Regions from separate parts of the Rhizobium sp. 9140 genome, predicted to be linked through region 3. Evidence: predicted binding sites of a transcription regulator. Region 3 holds the regulator's gene; each other region holds the start of a gene.
The links. The regulator PhoB, encoded in region 3, activates phosphate uptake and scavenging genes when phosphate is short. The targets are predictions, from matches to a motif close to TGTCATNNANCTGTCAT.

Region 1: a site for PhoB is predicted at 3,133-3,149, ahead of GA0004734_RS19575 (alkaline phosphatase). Genes of this name have one in related genera too.
Region 2: a site for PhoB is predicted at 2,365-2,381, ahead of phnC (phosphonate ABC transporter ATP-binding protein). Genes of this name have one in related genera too.
Region 4: a site for PhoB is predicted at 2,082-2,098, ahead of ppk2 (polyphosphate kinase 2). Genes of this name have one in related genera too.

The regions. Positions count from the first base shown of each region.
Region 1 covers NZ_FJUR01000002.1:483,551-488,958, forward strand. Annotated here, with positions in the region: gene GA0004734_RS19560 (ABC transporter permease) at 1-114, opposite strand, end outside; gene GA0004734_RS19565 (ABC transporter ATP-binding protein) at 111-794, opposite strand; gene GA0004734_RS19570 (hypothetical protein) at 799-1,260, opposite strand; gene GA0004734_RS19575 (alkaline phosphatase) at 1,310-3,076, opposite strand; gene GA0004734_RS19580 (AAA family ATPase) at 3,218-4,363, opposite strand; gene GA0004734_RS19585 (TetR/AcrR family transcriptional regulator) at 4,451-5,173, opposite strand.
Region 2 covers NZ_FJUR01000001.1:960,204-965,611, forward strand. Annotated here, with positions in the region: gene phnE (phosphonate ABC transporter, permease protein PhnE) at 1-304, opposite strand, end outside; gene phnD (phosphonate ABC transporter substrate-binding protein) at 398-1,393, opposite strand; gene phnC (phosphonate ABC transporter ATP-binding protein) at 1,424-2,290, opposite strand; gene GA0004734_RS04410 (DapH/DapD/GlmU-related protein) at 2,414-3,031, opposite strand; gene phnL (phosphonate C-P lyase system protein PhnL) at 3,031-3,747, opposite strand; gene phnK (phosphonate C-P lyase system protein PhnK) at 3,823-4,596, opposite strand; gene GA0004734_RS04425 (alpha-D-ribose 1-methylphosphonate 5-phosphate C-P-lyase PhnJ) at 4,593-5,408, opposite strand, start outside.
Region 3 covers NZ_FJUR01000001.1:1,211,830-1,217,237, forward strand. Annotated here, with positions in the region: gene pstA (phosphate ABC transporter permease PstA) at 1-99, shown strand, start outside; gene pstB (phosphate ABC transporter ATP-binding protein PstB) at 114-929, shown strand; gene phoU (phosphate signaling complex protein PhoU) at 985-1,695, shown strand; gene phoB (phosphate regulon transcriptional regulator PhoB) at 1,884-2,567, shown strand; gene GA0004734_RS05645 (GcrA family cell cycle regulator) at 2,726-3,298, opposite strand; gene GA0004734_RS05650 (aspartate aminotransferase family protein) at 3,736-4,935, shown strand; gene argF (ornithine carbamoyltransferase) at 5,032-5,408, shown strand, end outside.
Region 4 covers NZ_FJUR01000002.1:467,162-472,569, forward strand. Annotated here, with positions in the region: gene GA0004734_RS19490 (esterase) at 1-934, shown strand, start outside; gene ppk2 (polyphosphate kinase 2) at 1,059-2,024, opposite strand; gene GA0004734_RS19500 (DUF808 domain-containing protein) at 2,292-3,239, shown strand; gene GA0004734_RS19505 (J domain-containing protein) at 3,361-3,969, shown strand; gene GA0004734_RS26485 (hypothetical protein) at 4,348-4,668, opposite strand; gene GA0004734_RS19515 (GMC oxidoreductase) at 4,671-5,129, shown strand; gene GA0004734_RS19520 (aldehyde dehydrogenase family protein) at 5,126-5,408, shown strand, end outside.

The DNA of each region.
Region 1 (5,408 bases), on a different contig from region 3:
GCGTTCCTGCAGCGTCACGGAGACGGCGAGCGCCACGGCGAAGGCGATCAGCAGCAGGATGGCGATCGTCCCGCCCTTATGGCGGCGGATGTCGGCGAGAATGAACCCGATCATATCACAGCCGCCTTGCTGTCGCTGGAGATCCGGCCGCGATCGAGCGTGATCCGGCGCGGCAGGCGCGAAATGAGGGCGGGATCGTGCGACACGACGATGAGTGTCGCACCGGCTGCACCCGCCAGGCCGATCAACAGGTCGGCAATGACCTGACCGCTTTCCTCGTCGAGACTTGCCGTAGGTTCGTCGGCGATGACGATGCCCGGCGCGCGCACGAGCGCGCGGGCGATGGCAACGCGCTGCATTTCGCCGCGCGACATCGTCTCGACCGACTGGTCGGGCCGTTCGAGCCCCGTGCCGGCAAGAAGGTCGCGCGCCCGACGCTTGACGGCGGACGATGCCGCGGAGGCAAGCCGCGCAGGCAACAGGACGTTATCGAGCGCCGACAGTCCGGGAAAAAGATGAAAGTCCTGCATGACGAGGCCAACATGCTCGGCCCGCCAGCGGTCGCGCCGATGCTCGGTAAAGCGCACGAGGTCGGTTCCGCTCCAGTCGATCCGACCCTCGCGGACATGCTCGAGGCCGGAGACGACATTGACGAAGGTGCTCTTGCCCGAGCCAGAGGCGCCGGTGACGGCCACGTTTTCCCCAGCTGCAAACTGCAAGGCAGGAACCGAGAGCACGGGCGCGGCAAGCCCGGCATAGCAGACGGCGATATCTTTGAGGGTGAGCGACAGCATCTGCTCAAACCGACCAGTAACGCGCATTACGCAGGCGCAGGCGGCTGACGAAGCCGGTCTCGGTATCCGTCCATGTGCCCACCTCCAGCGTTCCCGACACGGAAATGCGCGTTCCCGGCTGGACGAAGGTCTGTGCCTCGTCGAGGTAGACGACGACGATATTGTCGGGCCAATCGGAATCCGACGAGCAGAAAGGGCAGATCGACATCGGAATCTCGGTCAGTACGAAAAACGCGGCCTCGGCCTTGAGCGGCGGCGCCATGAAGCCGCTCATCGTCACGCCCTTGCCGTTCAGCGCTTTCACGGTATCGGAGAAGGTGAGGCCGAGCACACCGACACTGCCGTAGAGATCGTCAAAGCCGATCTCGGTGTCCGCAGCGAAAGCGAGCGGCGGAAAGGCAGCCGCCGGCAGGGATGCGAGCAAGCCGAGGAGCATGCGACGGCGCAAGGCCTCAGATTTCGTCATGTCGTTTCCTCGAGCGCCGCCGGGCGATAACCCGGCGGGCTTCTATTCCTTACTTCGCGGAGATCTTGTCCGGTGAGCCGAGGGCGAGACTGTCGGCGAGCACGCGGTAGATGTCGCTTTCCTCCATATAGCCCTTAAAGCCTTCCGAACCTGGCCCGCTTGCCTGCAGCACGACGTCATCGACGGCATGGACGGCGCTTTCGGAGCTCTTCGGCAAGTTGCCTTCGCGCAGAACAGCGCCGGGAACGTCCTTGTAGGCCGGGTTCGCGACGTATTCCTTATTCTCGTTCTGCACGGTCGGCTCGAACGGGCCATCGAGCTTCGGACGGAACGTCTCGTAGTAATCCGGGAAGTTGCTGGAGAACACGGCGAGGCGGCGTGTCGGATCGACCTTATCGGGATAGCCGTCGCCGTCCTTGTCCTCGTAGTTCGGGAAGCCGGCATCGGCGTAGATGCCAACCTTCTGCCGCATCTCCGTGCCCGGCTTTTCGTCGTCGATGGTGCCGATGACCGAAACGCCGTGGGTGTGGTCGCCCGTGACGACGATCAGCGTATCCGGGTTCTTGGCGGCAAAATCGCGCGCGACCCCGACGGCCTTGTCGAACTCGATCGTCTCATACATCGCCCGGTCCCAATCCATCGGGTGGGACATCTTGTCGATCGTGGCGCCCTCGACCATCAGGAAGAAGCCGTCCGCGTTCTTGGACAGCTGCGTCAGCGCCGCACTGGTCATGTCGACGAGGCCCGGCTGGTTCGGGAACTTGGAAACGGTGCCCTTCTTCAGGAAATTGCGGTCAAGGATCGAGTCCATGTTGCCTGTGTGGAACAGGCCGAGCAGCTTGGCGGCATTGGTGCCGGAAGAGGCTTCGAGCTCGGTCCTGTCGGTCGCCAGTGCGTAGCCGGCATCCTTGAACATCTGGATATAATCCTTGTCGTCCTTGCGCTTGGAACCCGGCGTCGCCTGCGGCAGGAAGTAGGCGGAACCGCCGCCGAGGATGACCTCCGGCTGAACGGTATAGAACATGCCGACGATGTCGGCCTTGTCGGCGCGCTTGCGGGTGTGGGCGACGACGGCTGCCGGCGTGGCATCCTCGATCTCGGCGGTGGATACGACACCGATCGCCTTCTTCGTGGTGCGGCGCAGGGCTTCCGCGATGGTCTCGACCTTCGGGTCGTCAAGGCTTGCGGGGGTTCGGTCGGCATAGACGCCGAGCGCGTTGACGGCCGTCTTGTGGCCGGTCATGTAGGCCGACATGGTGTTGGCGCTGTCGGTCGCGATCGCGTCCGTGGCCGAGGTCCCGACGAAGGCCATGTGATCGAGATCGTCCATGGCGAGACGCCCATTCGACTTTCCTTCCGTCATGCCCTTCGACATGATCCGGGCGCCGGTGCGGTGCGCGACCGAGAGGCCGTCGCCGAGCAGGAAGATCACATTCTTCGCCTTCGGCTGCGCGGTGGTTTCGTAGACCTCCCACGTCACCGATTTCGTCTCGCCGCCTGCGGTCACATCGACCTTGTAGCTCCCGGCCTTCAGGATTCGTGCGCCGCGCAGGATCAGGGCGGAACCGAGAACCTTGTCCTCCTTGCCCTTCTCCTCGGCCACAAATTCGGCAGCCGAGCCGAGCGCTGCGGCATAGTCCTCGCCGTTGACGGTGACCTTCACGTCCTCGGCCTTCACCACGCCGGGCAGCTCGATCTTAAAGTCGAACGGCGATCCCGCGAGGATCGTCGCGCGGGAGAGCGGGTAAACGGTCGTGGCCTGGGCCGCGCCGGCAAGGATCGTGGTCGCGACAAGCGCAGCAAGAAGAGTCCGCATGAGAACCTCGTTCGGGTAGAGAGGAGACTGTCTGCGGGCAGGCTTAACCGCCCTGTGTGACGGTTGGATGATGGTCGTCACGCCGGTTGCAGAAAGACGACGGTTCGCCGCTCTTTGTGGGTGTCGCAGCGGCGCGGCCGGCTACGCCTCGTCCTCGTCGTCCTCGTCGACGACGCCGGTGAGCCGCATGCCCTCGATCCACGTCGCGCCGTCCTTACGGATGACACGCTTCGGCCGGGTTCCGCAGCGCTCGAAAACGGCAGAGGCGAGCGCTTCTGAATGGGTGACGATCCAGATCTGACTAGTGACTGCGGCCGTCGCGATCAGATCGGCGAGCGGCAGGAGCATGTCGGGATGCAGGCTCGCCTCAGGCTCGTTGAGCGCGATCAGCGGCGGCTGGCGATAGGACATCAGTGCGGCGGCAAGAGCGAGGAAGCGGATCTGCCCGTCGGAGAGTTCGCGCGGCTGAAAGACGCGCTGCGGAAAGTCGGGAAAGATCAGGCCGAACGCAGCGAATTCTTCGGGCTCTGGCACATGCAGCCTCGCGCCGCCGAGGGCTGCCGCGATCGCCCGGTCAAGTTCGACGGTGTCGCCGCGGGTGTGGACGAGCGTTGCAAAGACTGCCGCCATATTGCCGCCGTCCTCAGCCAGAAGCGGTGCCGTGACCGCAAGGCAGGGCTGGCGCAGCGCCGCATCCCGGTCGGTGCGGAAGCCGTGGAAGAAGCGCCAGCCATCGACCAGACGGCGAAATGTTGCGACTTCCGGATAATGGCCGGCATCGCCGAGCATGGCGATCGCCGTCTCCGACGTCATCGCCGGCTGCGGATACTCTTCCATCCGTCCACGCTCGCCGCGCACCATCACGCCTGGCCCTGCCCGTTTCATCATCGTGACCGGCCGCGCGCCCGTTTCGACCGAAAGGACCTCTTCCTTTATTTGCGGCTCGAAGGCGAAGCCGGCTGCGGCCTTCGGCGGTCGCAACCCGGCCTCCACGCGATAGCGGAACGTGACCGCCCGCTCCTCGTCCAACACTTCGACATCGAGCCTGATGCGGAAATTCTTCTCGATGCGTCTCGGGCCTGACCAGAGCGCGGACGCCATGCCTCCTTCCGCCGCGATCTCATAGGCGAGCGAGCCCCTCACGGCGGCCTGCACGAGCTGCAAGGCGCGATAGAGATTGGACTTGCCGACGCCGTTCTCGCCGATGAACACGTTGACACCGCCCAGATCCATGCGGATTGAGCGCAGCGAACGGTAGTTCCGGGCGGACATGGAGCGGAGCATCATGATCGTTGTCTACACCGGGTATCACGCCCGATGAAAGCATCCGGCACGACCAAATCCCTGTGATGCCGCCGCAAATAAGGGATCCGATCAGTCCTTTTCATGCCCATTCGCGACAGCTTGTGGGGCACGCAGCAGAGCGATCACCGCATCTTGCAACAGGACGCGATGGCGGCTGCGCATCGTGGCTTCGCCGAGATCGCGGCCGAAGATATGGCCGAAGGTGTGGCGGTTGGAGACCCGGAAGAAGCAGAAGGACGAGATCAGCATATGCAGGTCGATCGGATCGACCTCGCGGCGGAACGCGCCGGTCTCCTGTCCCCGCCGGAGGATCGCGGCGATCGTATCGATGATCGACACGTTGAGCCGGCCGAGACTGGAGGACTGGCGCATATGGCTGGCGCGATGGATGTTCTCAATCGTCACCAGACGGATGAAATCGGGATTGGCCTCGTCATAGTCGAAGGTGAAGCCGATCAGGCGGCGCATGGCCTCGACCGGATCGACGTCCGCCAGCCGCAGTTCCGCCTCAACCTTTCGGATGCCGGTATAGGCATGTTCGAGCACGGCGAGGTAGAGACCTTCCTTCGAGCCGAAATGATAGTAGATCATCCGCTTGGACGTCCGTGTGCGCTCGGCGATGGCATCGACGCGGGCGCCCGAAAGGCCGTTCGCCGCAAATTCCTCGCGCGCGACGAGCAGGATGTCGTCCCGCGTTTTCGTCGTGCGGTCCTGCTGCGTTACGCGACGTCTGCCGGGCAGACCATCGGCGTCAAGATCCCCCCGTTCGTCAACACCGTCTGTGTCGGCCATTTTGCCCATCATCCTCCCACACGCCCATGACGGGCACGACCGACACAAAGGCCGGCGCGGTCCATTCTGCATGTTCCAACCGGCACGTCATTCACCGATCTTCCCGAAAACACAATTTTCGCATTGACTAAACGAACCGGTTCGTACATTTTTATCCCAAGATGCTTTCTTTGGAAAGAGACAGAAGTTTGATCGTCATCGACGTAAGACGGTGCCGGATCATAGAATGCTGTGG
Region 2 (5,408 bases), 250 kb from region 3:
GAACCGCGAGAAAGGTGCCCCAGAGCGCGATCTGGATCGTGACGATCATTTCGCGGAGATAGGACGCCCATTCCCTGAAATCCGGTTTCAGGAAATCCTTGGCATAGGTCGCCATGTTGCCGGCGTCCGAGAAGAGGTAGGTCCACCGTCCCATTTCGGCCGGCCCCCAGCTGGCGGCAAGCGCACCCACGAAGACGAGCGTGGCGATCCAGCCGCGCATGCCGCTCCGTGCAGGCTTTACGACAGCGGGGCTGGTCATCGGGCGGGCATGTGTTGCGCCTGTGGAGGCGATGACGTCGGTCATGGGCGTCGTCCTTGATGGATCAGGCGGTAAGATCAGGCAATGAAATCAGGAGAGAACCGGAGCGGACGGTGCCGCCCGCTCCGGTTTGAAGCATCAGCCGTTGGAAGCCGTTCCGAGCTCGGCTTCGAACTTCGCCTTCTGCTCGGTCAGCGGCTTGACCTTTTTGGCCTTGGCGTCAGCCGACAGCGAGGCATCGGCTTCGATCTTGGCAATCGACTTCGACAGTTCCATCACGCGGATCGGCAGGAGCTGCTTGTCGGTCGAGGCCTTGAACGGCGCCCATTTCAGGCCGGCAAGAACGTCCTTCTCATGGGCGACATCGCCCGTGGAGTTGGCGGTGCCGTAGGCGAGGAAGAAGTCGCGCAGCTTGGTCTTGGCCTCTTCCGGCAGGTCCTTGCGCCAGACGATCGGGTCGGACGGGATCAGCGGCGAGCGCCAGATCTCGCGGATATTGGCAAAGGCATCCGGCTTGTTCTGCTGGATCAGCGCCATGTTCTCGGTATTGTTGGCCGCCGCATCGACCTGTTTCATGGCGACGGCCATGGCATTGGTCTCGTGGTTGGCGTTGGTCACCGTCTTGAAGCATTCCTTCGGGTCGATGCCGCGGGCGCCGAACACGAATGTCATGGGGACGAGGTAGCCGGAGGTGGAGTTCGGATCGCCAAGGCCGAAGCTCTTGGACTTGTCGCAGGCGAGCAGTTCGTCGATCGTCTGGATCGGGCTGTCCTTGGGAACGATGACGACCGACCAGTAGCCCGGATCGCCGTTCTTGGCGACGCTCTGCACGAACACCTCGCCATCGGCACGGTCGACCGCTTCCATGGCCGACTTGTTACCGTACCAGGCAACCTGCACTTTGTTGAAGCGCATGCCTTCGATGATGCCGGCATAGTCCGACGCGAAGAAGGGCTTCACGTCGAGACCGGTCTTGGTCTTGAGGTCGGCCAGAAGCGGCTCCCAGGCCGTCTTCAGGTTCTGCTGGGACTCGGTCGAGATGATGCCGAAGTTGATGGTCTCGGCGGCAAGCGCCTGCTGGCTGAGGGAAGCGGCGAGCGAAAGCGCCGCAATGCTCTTGAAGATCGCGTTCATGGTGGTCTCCGGTTGGCAGTTATCGTGCGATCAGACGGTGGCGAGCGCCGCCTGACGTGTGTGAAGCTCGACGCCGGATGGCGCCATGGGGTCGGCCGGGCTGCTCGGGGCAGCATCCGGCAGGACGAGTTCTTCCGATGCCGCTCCGTAGAGCTCGGCAAGGAAATCGTTGGAAAGGGCGGTGGACGGGCCGTCATAGACGATGGCGCCGTCGCGCATGGCGATCGTGCGGCGACAATAGCGCCGCGCATATTCGACCTGATGAAGCGATACGAGCACGGTAATCCCGTCCTCGCGGGAGATGGCGGCCAGCACATCCATCACCCGGCGGGCGGCCGACGGATCGAGCGCCGAGATCGGCTCGTCGGCAATCAGGATGCGCGCTTCCTGCACGAGGGTACGGGCAATCGCCGCGCGCTGCTGCTGGCCGCCCGAAAGCGTCGAGGCGCGCTGGGCGGCAACCTGCGGAATGCCGACGCGGGCGAGCGCTGCCTGCGCCTTGTCCTTCTCGTGTCGGTTAAACAGGCCGAGCGTGCCCCGCCAGCGCGGTATGCGGCCGAGATGGCCGATCAGCACGTTGGTCAGCACGGAAAGCCGCCCGACGAGATTGAACTGCTGGAAGATCACGGCAACGCGGCCGCGCGCCGCTTCCCGGTTCATCCGCCCGCCGGCCTGCGACACCGCGCCGAGGATCTCCACACGCCCGCCATCGCCATCGCCGATCTCCAGGCCGGCGATGTGGCGGATGAGCGTGCTCTTCCCGGAACCGGAAGCGCCGATCAGCGCCACCATCTCGCCCTGCTCCAGCATGAGGCTGACGCCGTTGAGCGCTCGCGTTTCGCCATAGCGTTTCGACAGATTGCTCACGGAAAGCGCGATAGGGGTAATTTCGGTCATGGTTTGATCCCGGGCAGCAGCTCGAAAGCCGACGTCATGCCGGCTGCACGTCCGAGGACTGTGAGCGGCAAGCGATGATGGTTGCGTGACATTTGCATGAAACTTTTGCGTCAACCGCTTACATTAGGCGCCGTAGCGTTCGACGAACGCCTCGCCTGTCAGCGTGCGAAAATCCTCGAGCGCCGCGAACAATCTGTCGTGCGGCCAGTTCCACCAGGCGAGCCGCTCCATGGCCTCCGCCGTCGCGCGCGGGAAGCGCTCGCGGATCAGCCGTGCCGGCACGCCGCCGACGACCGTGTAGGGCGCCACATCGTGCGACACCACGGCACCGGCGCCGATCACAGCGCCATTGCCGACCGTCACGCCCGGCAGAACCGTCGCGCCGTGACCGATCCAGACATCGTGCCCGATGGTGACGCGGCGGGCGCGCCGCGCTGCAAAGAAGTCCGCCTCGTCCGCAGCTCCGTCGAAATAGTCGCCGGCCCTGTAGGTGAAATGATGCAGCGTGGCGCGCTCCATCGGGTGGTTCGTGGCGTTCAGCCGCACCATGGAGGCGATGTTGACGAACTTGCCGACGGTCGCGCACCAGAGCGCGCAATCCTCCATGACATAGGAGTAGTCGCCGAGGTCCACCTCGCCGAGGCGCGATCTCTGGGCGATCTCGACATAGCGGCCAAGCCGGCAGTCGGTGACATCGGCCGTCTCGTGGATTGTGGGGCGATGTTCGGAAAGCTTGGCCATCACGCAGCCTTTCGGGCGGAAAATGCGGAAACGTCGATGGTGCGGGTCGCCACGGCTTCGCGCACCGGCTGGTCGTGGAAGATGCCGAGAATGGCCGTGCCGCGTGCGAGCTTCTCGCCGATCATCGCGGTCACCACGTCTCGGTTCTCCGCGTCGAGCGAGGCGGTGGGCTCATCGAGGAGGAGGACGGGATGATCGGTGATGAAGCCGCGGGCGATGTTGACGCGCTGCTTTTCGCCGCCGGAAAAGGTGGCTGGGGGAAGCCCGTGCAGCGTTTCCGGCAGGTTGAGCCGGGAGAGCATGTCACGGGCGCGCGCGGTCGCCTCCACCCGATCGACGCCGCGTGAAACCAGCGGCTCGGCCACGATCTCGACCGCGGAGACGCGCGGTACGGCGCGCAGGAACTGGCTGACATAGCCGATGCCGTTGTGCCGGATGGCCAGAACGAGACGCGGATCGCCGCCGCCGAGATCGCGAACCGCGCCGCTTTCAGGGTCCCGCACCAGAACGGAGCCCTGATCGATGGCGTAGTTGCCATAGACCATGCGCAGGATGGACGATTTGCCGACGCCCGAGGGGCCGCCGAGAACGACGCATTCGCCGGGAAAGAGATCGAAGCGGACATTGGCGACCACCGGCAGCATGACGCCGTCGCGCAGGTGCATGACGAAGGATTTGGCGACATCCCGCACGCTGAGCAGCGCGCCTTCCGGCATGGCAGGATAAATGGCAGGATGAGTCGGCGTGATGGAGGAGATGGACATCGGCGGGCTCCGGTTCGGCATTCGGGCTCAGGATTCAGGAATGGAGGCGACGAGAAGCTGGGTGTAGGCATGGCGCGGATCGTCCAGCACCCGGTCCGTCAGCCCGGCTTCGACGATGTGCCCGCCCTTCATGACGATCATGCGCTGCGACAGAAGTCGCGCCACGGCGAGGTCGTGGGTGACGATGACGACGGCGAGCGACAGGTCGGTGACCAGTCCGCGCAAAAGATCGAGCACGCGGGCCTGCACGGAAACGTCGAGGCCCCCGGTCGGCTCGTCCATGAAGATCAGCCGTGGATGGGTAACGAGATTGCGGGCGATCTGCAGGCGCTGACGCATGCCGCCGGAAAAGGCGATCGGCTGGTCGTCGATCCGCTCGGCGGCGATCTCCACGCGCGACAGCCAGTCGCCAGCCGTGCGCCGGATAGTCCCGTAATGACGCTCGCCGACGGCCATCAGCCGCTCGCCGACATTGGCGCCAGCCGAAACGCGCATCCGCAGCCCGTCGGCCGGGTTCTGGTGCACGAAGCCCCAGTCGGTGCGCATCAGGAAGCGACGCTCCGCTTCCGAGAGATCGGCAAGGTCGGGGAAGCGCTCGTCGCGCATCCGGTAGCGGATCTCGCCGGCCGAGCGCTCCAGCCGGCCGGAGATGCAGTTGAGCAGCGTCGTCTTGCCGGAGCCGGACTCGCCGACGATGGCGACGACCTCGCCCGGCCAGACGTCGAAGGAGACGTCGGTGCAGCCGATGAAGGCGCCGTAGCGCTTTTCGAGCCCGCGGACGGAGAGGATGGGATCGGTCATCGCGTGGTCTCCTGCTCGATTGACGCATGTTCCCCGAGCTGCGGCAGGCCGGCCCCCGTGTGGCCGTCCGCTTGCCGCGTCTCGCAATGGTCGGTGTCGGAGCAGACGAACATCCGCCCGCCCCGGTCGTCGGTCACCACCTCGTCCATGTAGACGCCGGTCGCGTTGCAGAGCGCACAGGGGCGGCTGAAGGTCTGGACGGTGAAGGGGTGATCCTCGAAATCGAGGCTCGTCACCTGGGTGAAAGGCGGCAGCGCATAGATGCGCTTCTCGCGTCCCGCGCCGAAGAGCTGCAAGGCGGGCGAGCGATCGAGCTTCGGATTGTCGAATTTCGGAATGGGCGAGGGGTCCATGACATAGCGACCCTCGACCTTCACCGGATAGGCATAGGTTGTGGCGATATGGCCGTGCTGGGCGATGTCCTCGTAGAGCTTCACATGCACGAGGCCGTATTCCTCCAGCCCGTGCATGACCCGCGTCTCGGTCTCGCGGGGCTCGAGAAAACGCAGAGGCTCGGGGATCGGCACCTGGAAGACGATGGTCTGGTGCGCCTTCAGCGTCTCTTCCGGAATGCGGTGGCGGGTCTGGATGATCGTCGCCTCCGCTGTTTTGGTCGTCGTCGCGACATTGGCGGTCTTTGCGAAGAAGGCGCGGATGGAGACGGCGTTGGTCGTGTCGTCGGCGCCCTGGTCGATCACCTTGAGAATGTCGTCCGGCCCGAGAATGGCGGCCGTCACCTGTACGCCGCCGGTGCCCCAGCCGTATGGCATCGGCATCTCGCGGGAGGCGAAGGGCACCTGATAGCCCGGAAT
Region 3 (5,408 bases):
GAACGGACCTCCGGCGCGATCATCGTGCTCCTGATCTTCCTGGTGGTCATGAACCTTGGCGCAATCCTGTTGCGGCGCCGCTTTGAACGACGCTGGTAGTGAGGTAGAAAACAATGAACATGATGTCAGAAGCGACTCTCGAAAAGGCGGTCGATCAGAAGATGAATGCTGTCCCTCACAAGATGATTGGCAAGGATGTGTCGGTCTACTACGGCGAAAAGCGCGCGCTGTTCGACGTGAACCTCAACATCCGCGAAAACACGGTCACGGCGCTGATCGGCCCCTCGGGCTGCGGCAAGTCAACCTTCCTGCGGACGCTCAACCGCATGAACGACACGATCGACCACTGCAAGGTCACGGGCAAGATCACGCTCGACGGCGGTGATATCTACGATCCCTCGATCGACGTCGTCGAACTGCGCGCCCGCGTCGGCATGGTTTTCCAGAAGCCGAACCCGTTTCCGAAGTCCATCTATGAAAACGTGACCTACGGGCCGAAGATCCACGGTCTCGCCCGCACCAAGGCCGAACTCGACGCCATCGTCGAGCAGAGCTTGCAGAAGGCCGGTCTGTGGAACGAGGTCAAGGACCGCCTGCACGAGTCGGGCACCGGCCTTTCCGGTGGCCAGCAGCAGCGTCTCTGCATCGCGCGCGCCGTTGCCGTCAGCCCCGAAGTCATCCTCATGGACGAGCCCTGTTCGGCGCTCGACCCGATCGCCACCGCCAAGGTCGAGGAACTGATCCACGAGCTGCGCGCCAACTACACGATCGTGATCGTCACGCACTCCATGCAGCAGGCAGCCCGCGTCTCGCAGCGCACCGCCATGTTCCACCTCGGCAATCTTGTCGAGGAGAACGACACCGACAAGATGTTCACCAATCCGGATGACCAGCGCACCCAGGATTACATCATGGGCCGCTTCGGCTGATCGGTCGCCCGACCGACAGCCTTGTGCCCGTGACCGAACTCCAAGGACAGGATCCATGGCAACCCATATCGCATCCGTCTATGACGAAGACCTGAAATATCTGAGCCGCCGTATCTCCGAGATGGGTGGCCTTGCCGAGCAGATGGTGGCCGAATCCGTTCGCGCCCTCGTCAATGCCGATCTGGGTCTTGCCCAGAAGGTCATCTCCGACGACGTCGTGCTTGACGACGCCGAGCGCCAGATCGGCGAGAAGGCGATCGTGACGATTGCCAAGCGCCAGCCGATGGCGGCCGACCTGCGCGAAATCATGGGGTCGATCCGCATTGCGGCCGATCTGGAGCGCGTGGGCGATCTCGGCAAAAATACGGCCAAGCGCGTCATCGCCGTCTCCAGCGCCAGCCTGCCGCGGCAGCTGTCCCGCGGCATCGAGCATCTGGCCGAGTTGACGCTGATGCAGCTGAAGGAAGTGCTGGATGTCTACGCATCCCGCTCGGCCGAGAAGGCAAAGGCCATTCGCGAGCGTGATAGCGAGATCGACGCGATCTACACCTCGTTGTTCCGCGAGCTTCTAACCTACATGATGGAAGACCCGCGCAACATCACGCCCTGCACGCATCTCCTGTTCTGCGCCAAGAACATCGAGCGCATCGGCGACCACGCGACCAACATCGCCGAGACGATCTACTACATGACGACCGGTGCGCAGCCGCTGGGCGAACGTCCGAAGGACGACTCGTCGAACACCGTCGGCGCACTCGCCACCTGAGCGAGCGGCGCGGGAGCCGAAATGCTCCTGCGCCGTTGCTTCCGGTCTCGATGCCGGCGGACGTTCGGCTGAAGGATATGCAGCCATCCGGTGGCCTCTGCGCCGCGCATGAACTGTCAACGATGATCGCCGCCCTCGGGTTCTGGCGAAAGCCTTGTCGCGTGACAAGGAGACTACGGAGTCCAGAAATGCAGCCGAAAATTGCCGTTGTCGAAGATGAAGAAGCGCTGAGCGTCCTCCTGCGTTACAATCTTGAGGCCGAAGGCTTCGATGTCGACACCATCAACCGGGGCGACGAGGCAGAGGTGCGGCTGCAGGAGCGGCTGCCCGATCTTCTGATCCTCGACTGGATGCTGCCCGGCGTTTCCGGCATCGAGCTCTGCCGTCGCCTGCGCCAGCGCAGCGAAACGGAGCGCCTGCCGATCATCATGCTGACGGCGCGGGGCGAAGAGAGCGAGCGGGTTCGCGGCCTTGCCACTGGCGCCGACGACTATGTCGTGAAGCCATTTTCGACGCCCGAGCTGATCGCGCGCGTGAAGGCCATGCTGCGCCGTGCGCGTCCCGAAGTCCTGTCCTCGCTTCTGAAATGCGGCGATATCGAGCTGGACCGCGAAACCCACCGCGTTCACCGCAAAACCCGCGAAGTCCGCCTCGGGCCGACGGAGTTTCGCCTGCTCGAATTCTTCATGGCCTCGCCCGGTCGCGTCTTCTCCCGCTCGCAGCTTCTCGACGGCGTCTGGGGTCATGACATCTATGTGGACGAACGCACCGTCGACGTCCATGTCGGCCGCCTGCGCAAGGCCCTCAATTTCTCCAACATGCAAGACGTCATCCGCACGGTCCGCGGCGCAGGCTACTCGCTGGAAAGCTGATGATATGACGCTTTGCTCCCGAAGCATAACGTCTTCGAGGGCTGCATCGCTGTCGATTGCCCAGGTCCGGTGCAGACGAAGCATCCTTCATCATCCATAACGCAAAAGGCCTTCTTCACAGAACGAAGAAGGCCTTTTCGTTGTGGTCTACCAGGCGTTTATCGCGCGCGGCGACGTTCTGCCGAGGGCTGGTAGGCCAGCTTGGCGTGGAATGTGCAGTAGGGCGAGGTATCCGGAGAGTCGTTGCCGCAGAAGTGGAATTCGTCCTTCATGGGATCGCCGATCGGCCACTTGCAGGTGCGGTCGGTAAGCTGTGTCAGAACGAGCTTGCGCGACATCGGTACGACGACATTGCTGCCCGTTGCGCCGCTCGTCCCGCTGCCGGTCACCGTCAGTGCGGTTTCCGGTGCGAAGGCGCCTTCGGAATCCGCGTTCACGTTCATCGTGTTGACCGGGCGTGCCATGGGACGCAGCGGTGCTGCGCGCGGGGCGGCGTTGGCGACGACGGCTTCCGGCGCTGCCGGGCGTGCGGCAACGACCGGACGCTTCGGGCGGTTTGCGCTCGGGGCGGCACCACCGGCTTTCGCACGACCGGGAAGCGACAGGCGATGAACCTTGCCGATAACGGCGTTACGGCTGACACCGCCGAGCTGTGCCGCGATCTGGCTCGCGCTCAACCCCTCGGCCCAGAGCTTCTTCAGTCTCTCAACCCGCTCGTCAGTCCAATTCATGGTCGTCTCCGTTCCAGGCCGTTCATGAAGGACGAATCCCTCACCGCGCCCCGGATGGCTCCGAAGCTGCAACGCCTTGACTCTTTTGGTGACTAGGTCCGCCGCATGCGTCTAGCAATTATTTGCTAACCTAGAGACGGGGTGACTCCCTGACAAGAGTCCGGGGAATCGACCCGAATCGATTTTTGGGTTTTCCCCAACTTGCTGTCACCGCGTGATATATTTGCAAGGCCTTTTCTCCAGAAAGCATCGCGCCCGAAAAACGCGCGACAAGGCCGTAATTCCGGGACTTTTGTTGACAGCAGCACCTGAAATACCGATAGTGCGCTCGCCGCCGTCAGGGCGGTATTTTTCATTCCGGGCCGGCACTGCCGGTCTCTGCAAAACAGATCGAACCTTCCCGCAGACCGCGCGGACAGGACGAGGAGATTGGCACGATGGCCGAGGCAACCCCACTTTACGAGACCTACATGCGCGCGCCGCTGCGCTTCGAGCGCGGCGAGGGTGTCTGGCTGGTGGCGGAAGATGGCGCGCGCTATCTCGATTTCGCTGCCGGCGTCGCGGTCAATTCACTTGGCCACGCCCATCCGCATCTGGTGGCGGCGCTGAAGGATCAGGCCGAAAAGGTCTGGCATCTGTCGAACCTCTACGAGATTCCCGGCCAGGAAAAGCTTGCCAAGCGCCTGACCGACAACACGTTTGCCGACAAGGTCTTCTTCACCAACTCGGGCGCGGAAGCGCTGGAATGCGCCATCAAGACCGCGCGCCGCTATCAGTTCGCCAAGGGCCGGACGGAGCGTTTCCACGTCATCACCTTCGAAGGCGCGTTCCACGGCCGCACGCTTGCGACGATCGCAGCCGGCGGGCAGGCAAAGTATCTCGAAGGCTTCGGTCCCAAGGCGCCCGGCTTCGTGCAGGTTCCCTTCGGCGATCTCGATGCCGTCAAGGAGGCGATCACCGAGGAAACGGCTGCGATCCTGATCGAGCCGATCCAGGGCGAGGGCGGCATACGCCCGGCGCCCAAGGCTTTCCTGCAGGCGCTGCGCGACCTCTGTGACGAATACGGGCTGATGCTGATTTTCGACGAAGTCCAGTGCGGCGTCGGTCGTACCGGCAAGCTCTTCGCCTATGAATGGTCCGGTATTACACCGGATATTCTGGCGGCGGCCAAGGGTATCGGCGGCGGCTTTCCGCTTGGCGCCTGCCTTGCGACGGAAGAGGCCGCCTCCGGCATGGTTGCCGGCACGCATGGCTCCACATATGGCGGCAACCCGCTCGCCATGGCCGTCGGCAATGCCGTGCTTGACGTGGTTCTGGGCGACGGCTTTCTGGAACACGTGCGCGATGTTGCGCTCGTCTTCCGCCAGGGCCTGGCGTCGCTTGCCGACCGCTTCCCAGATGTGATCGAGGAAATCCGCGGCGAAGGCCTTATGCTCGGCATCAAGGCGGTGGTTCCCTCGGCAGATCTGCTGAAAGCGATCCGGGCGGAAAAGATGCTGGCGGTGCCTGCTGGCGAAAACGTCATTCGCCTGCTTCCGCCGCTGATCACCACAGCAGAGGAAGCCCGCGAGGGTCTTGCTCGCATCGAGCGCGCCAGCGAGACGCTGACGGCCGTGAAGCAACGCGCGACCGCTTAAGGTCGCGCCCCTACTGACAACCAGAATCACCGACACCCCAGGCCCTGACAGGGGGCTGAAAGCCCTAACGGGACAAGGACAGGACACCGCATTTCCATGGCTGATACCCGGCACTTCCTCGATCTCTCCGCCATGTCGGCAGAGAATCTGCGCTCCATCATCGATGATGCGCGGGTGCGAAAGGCAGCCACCAAGGCCGGTACAGCCGAGAAGCCGCTGGCCGGCAAGATGCTGGCTATGATTTTCGAAAAGCCCTCGACACGGACCCGCGTGTCCTTCGATGTCGGCATGCGGCAGCTCGGCGGCGAGACGCTGTTCCTGTCGGGCACGGAAATGCAGCTCGGTCGCGCCGAGACCATCGGCGACACCGCCAAGGTTCTTTCGCGTTATGTCGATGCCATCATGATCCGCACCACGGATCACAGCCGTCTTCTGGAGCTTGCCGAACACGCCACCGTGCCCGTCATCAACGC
Region 4 (5,408 bases), on a different contig from region 3:
CGAGGACGGTGTCTGGACGGCGAAGAGCGACGTTCTCGCACCGAACCTCTATGAATATTACTTCAACATCGACGGCTTTCGCAGCATAGATCCCGGCTCCCATCAGCCGAAGCCACAACGACAGGTGAACACGAGCCTCGTTCTCGTTCCCGGCAGCATTCTCGACACACGCGACGTGCCGCATGGCGACCTGCGTCTGGTGACGCTGTCATCCAAGGCGCTGAAATCCCAGCGTCAGATGCATGTCTACACGCCGCCTGGCTATACGGATACCGTGGAGCCTCTGCCCGTCGTCTATCTCTATCACGGGTTCGGCGACACGGTGGACTCCTGGGTCACCCAGGGGCGCGCACCCCAAATTCTCGACAATCTGCTGGCCGAAAACAGGATCAAGCCGATGATCGTCGTCATCCCGGATACGGAGGCCGACATTCCCGAGGCCATCGCCGAGAACTTTCCGGCGGCCCAGCGCCGCAAGGACTTTTATCCGATCAATGCCGACGCTATCGACCGGGAGCTGATCGAGGATCTCATTCCCTACATGGAAAAAACCTACCGCGTGCGCACGGATGCCGACGCCCGCGCCATTGTCGGGCTGTCGCAGGGCGGGTATCAGGCGCTGGTTTCCGGTCTCTCGCACCTCGGCACCTTCGGCTGGATTGCGACCTTCAGCGGCGTCTCCACCACGACGGTGCCCAACACGGCGGTCGATGCGGCGCTGAACGCGCCGGACACGATGAACAAGGCGCTGCGGAACTTCACCGTGACGGTCGGGTCGAAAGATACGGTCACGGGCAAGGATATCGCCGGGCTGAAAAAGACGCTGGACGAGAAGAAGATCGTCCACGAGTACCACGAATACAAGGACCTCCAGCACGAGATGGACGTCTGGCGACCTTCGCTGGTCACTTTCCTGGAGAAGGCTTTCCAGTAGACGCTCGGCAAGTAGACGTTCGGGCCGCCATATCGAGGCCGTGCAAGAACCCGGCTGTGGCGAGACGAGCCTTCGACGTGCTCCTCTCGCCAATCTGCCGGGCATTGGTTAGATATCGGGACGCTTACTGACCGCTCTTACCGGCCAGGCGTGGCACTCCGGCCTCAGGCGCGGCATTATAGACATCCGGCACATACATGTCCGCCGGGACAGGCTTGCGGTAGTAGTCCGCGTTGCGTGCGCGGTCCGGCAGCTGGACGGAGGGCTTGGGAACGTCCTCGTAAGGGATCTGCTGCAGGAGATGCGAGATGCAGTTCAGGCGCGCCTTGCGCTTGTCCACGGCATCGACCACCCACCAGGGCGTTTCCGGGCGGTGCGTGCGCTCTAGCATGTCCTCCTTGGCCTTGGTGTAGGATTCCCAGTGAATGCGGCTTTCCAGATCCATCGGGGACAGCTTCCACTGCTTCAACGGATCCCGGATGCGCATATTGAAGCGGAAGGCCTGCTCTTCATCTGTGATCGAAAACCAGTATTTGATCAGGATGATACCGGAGCGCACGAGCATGTTTTCGAACTGCGGCACGGACTGGAAAAACTCTTCCAGTTCGTCGGGGGTGCAGAACCCCATCACCCGCTCGACACCGGCGCGATTGTACCAGCTGCGGTCGAACAGCACGATTTCGCCGGCCGTGGGCAGGTGCTGGACGTAACGCTGGAAATACCACTGGTGGCGTTCGCGCTCGGACGGCGCGGGCAGCGCGACCACACGGCAGACGCGGGGATTGAGCCGCTGGGTCACGCGCTTGATGGCACCGCCCTTGCCGGCGGAGTCGCGGCCCTCGAACAGCACGACGACCTTAAGCTTCTTGTGCTGGACCCAATCCTGCAGGCGCACGAGTTCGTGCTGGAGACGGAAAAGTTCCTGGAAATAGACCTTGCGGTCGAGAAGCGGTTCGGCTGTCGGGTTCGTGCCCTCCTCGAGGAGGTCGTCCAGACGATCCTCTTCCATCTGCATTTCCAGTTCCTCGTCGAAACTGTCGACAATTTCCGCCTTGATGCGCGCGAGCTGGGCTGGGTCGTTGATATTCATGAAGGCTCCGTGACGGAAGGAAGGCATTGATCAACGCTGGAGCTTAATACATGCCCTGTGTCAGCAGGATGACGATCGCGGAATGTTGCGACGGTAAGATGTTCAGCTATCGCTCATTTTGCGGGCCATTCCGCAAACGCATTGACACGCAATGCGTCTTCCGGCCCTGTTCGGGCGTGCAGCCGTGAGCGCTGCACGACGATTCCGAGAGAAGCACCACGTCGATGGCCGGGTAAGCCCTGACATCGGCCTTGAAAGGACCTTGCGTTGGCGACAGGCTTGATAGCGCTACTGGATGACATCGCGGCCATTGCGAAGCTCGCGGCCGCATCCCTCGACGATGTCGGCGCGCAAACGGCAAAGGCCAGCATCAAGGCTGCAGGCGTCGTCATCGACGATACGGCGGTCACGCCGACCTATGTCGTCGGGCTATCGCCAAGCCGCGAACTGCCGATCATCTGGCGGATCGCCAAGGGGTCGCTCCGCAACAAGCTCGTCTTCCTGCTGCCGGCCTGCCTGCTCATGGGTGCGTTCGTGCCGTGGCTGATCACGCCGCTGCTGATGATCGGCGGCACCTATCTTTGCTTCGAGGGCGCCGAGAAGATCTACTCCGCTTTATCGGGCCATGGCCACGCCGACACCGCCGGCGCTGCGACCCTCGATCCGGCTACACTCGAAGAACAGAAGGTCGCGGGCGCCATCCGCACGGACTTCATCCTCTCGGCCGAGATCATGGCGCTGACGCTTGCAGGCGTGTCCACCTCGAACTTCGCGACACAGGTCGCAGTCCTCGCCGCCGTCGGCATTCTCATCACGGTTGCTGTCTACGGCGTGGTCGCGTTCATCGTCAAAGCCGACGATATCGGCCTCCATCTGGTAGCGACGGGCGGGGACATCAGCAAGACAATCGGGCACGGTCTCGTCAAGGGCGTTCCGGTCTTCCTGCAGATCCTTGCGATCGTGGGAACCGCCGCCATGCTCTGGGTCGGCGGCAGCATCGTCATTCACGGCCTTGCCGAATTCGGGTTGCACCAGCCGGAACATATCGTGGAAGGTGCCGCGGGCTTCGCGGTCATGCTCATACCCGTCCTGCCACACGTCGTTCACTGGCTGGTGGCGACCCTGGTGCAGGCGATCTTCGGCGCCATCCTCGGCGGCATCGTCATCCTGCTCCTCCAGGCCTTCAAGCCGCTCTTCGCCGGAAGCAAGGCTTAGGCGGCAAAAGCAAGCGTCTGCGGCCTGTTTTCTGAAATGTGATGCGTGCCTCATACACAGAATGATCATCACCATGCAAAGCGGTCTTGCGGGATTGCGCATCTGATCGCATAAGCCGTGCATGTCTGATTCACGTATTTTCGTTGGCCTCAAGTCTGCCAAGAAGAAGTCCAAAGCCGCCGAGGCCCCCACGGGGCCGCAGTGTCAATGGCATGGGTGCGAAAAGGTCGGCACGCATCGCGCGCCGGTCGGTCTTGGAGGCGAAGGCCTGTTCCTGATGTTCTGTCTCGACCACATCAAGGAATACAACAAGGGCTACAACTTCTCACCGGATCTGTCCGACCCGATCGTTGCGCGCTACCAGCGCGAAGCGATCAGCGGTGCGCGGCCGAGCTTCGGCAAGCCGATCGTGGAAGCCACCGAATTGCCGATGCCGTTCACTGTGCGCTCGGGCTCGGCAAAGTCGCTGAACGCCCGGAAAAGTGCGGCCGAACGCCTGATGCAAAAGCGGGAGGCACAGGCGCGAAAACTGAAGGTGCTCGAGGCGAAGGCCTTCGAAACCCTGGGGCTCCCGCACGACGCCACGCCGGACCAGATCAACCGGCGCTACAAGGAACGCATCAAGCTGCACCACCCGGATAGTAACGCTGGAAACCGGGCGTCCGAGGCGGAGCTTCAGGCGACGATTGAGGCGCACAAGATCCTCAAGCTCAACGGCTTCTGTGGATAGGCCGTTAGCCCTCTCCAATCCTGCAAGTCTCACGGATCGGTGAATGACGCCTGTTGCGGGGTCGTGCCGGCCGCACGGTAGACCGTCACCACGGCGAAGAGCGCCTGCGTCATGCGCTCGCGAACACCTTCGTCACCGAACGCGCGACGCCGGCACCGCCTACATCTACACACGGCATGGCCCGAACCTCAGGCGTCTTCCGGATACGCAGGCCCTCCGGCTGTCCTTCGAGGATAACAGGGCTACCGGCGTGGAGGTCGTCCATCGCGGGCGGACGCGCATCCTCACGGCACGACGGGAGGTGGTGCTGGCCGGCGGCGCCTTCGGCACGCCGCAACTTCTGATGCTTCCGGGCATCGGCCCGGCGGAGCAACTGCGTCAGCACGGCATCGCCGTCGTGGCGGATCGGAACAAGGTGGGCGCCAATCTCAGGATCATCTCGACCATATCAGCAGCCGGCTCGTGCGCGGCGGTGGCGTCATCGGAACGACCCCCGTCGGCTCGATCCCGCTTCTTCGCGGGGTCCTGCCCTTCCTGCCGGGCAAGCGCGGAAACCTCTCCAGCGATTTCGCCGAAGCCGGCGGCTTCGTGCGGTCCTCGCCGTCCGTCGATCGGCCCGATCTCCAGTTTCACTTCACCATCGGCCTTGTCGAAAACCACGCCCGCCGCATCATTCTGAAGACCGGCATATCCCTCCATGTCTGCGTTCTGCGTCCCGCGAGCCGCGGCTCGGTGCGACTGCGGACCCGGCAAGCGCGCTCCTCATCGACCCCCGCTATCTCTCGGATGCCGGCCACATGCAGACGCTCGTGAAAGGCGTGTGCAGCGCCGAGCATATTCTGCGGCAACCGGCTCTGGCGCAGCACAAGGGCCGCCCCTATCGTACCCTCGACCCGCAGGACGATGCAGCCATAGCAGCAAGCATCCGCGCGCATGCCGATACGATCTACCATCCCGTCGGCACCTGTCGCATGGGCAGCGATGCGGCATCCGTGGTCGATCCGGAGTTGCGCGTCCGCGGGGTCACCGGTCTGCGCATCGCCGACGCCTCGATCATGCCGACGATCGTCAGCGGCAATACCCAGGCCCCGAGCGCGATGATCGGCGAGCGCGCCGCAGATCTGATCCTTCGATCGGCGAACGGGTGGAACGCGCGATGACCGACCTCCACGCCCTGCTCTCGGCACAACGCCAGGCCTTCACGGCCACCCTGCCCGAGCCATATGCCTTGCGCATCGACCGGCTGAAGCGCGCCGCATCGCTGATCCGCGATAATGCCAAAGCCTTCTGTGCGGCGCTTTCGGAGGATTTCGGACATCGGAGCATCGAGCAATCGATGCTGACCGATATCGCTGTTTCCATCGGCGCGCTCGATCACGCCGCCAGACATCTGCGCGCCTGGTCGAAGCCGGAGCGCAGGCCGCTTCCGTTTCCGCTCA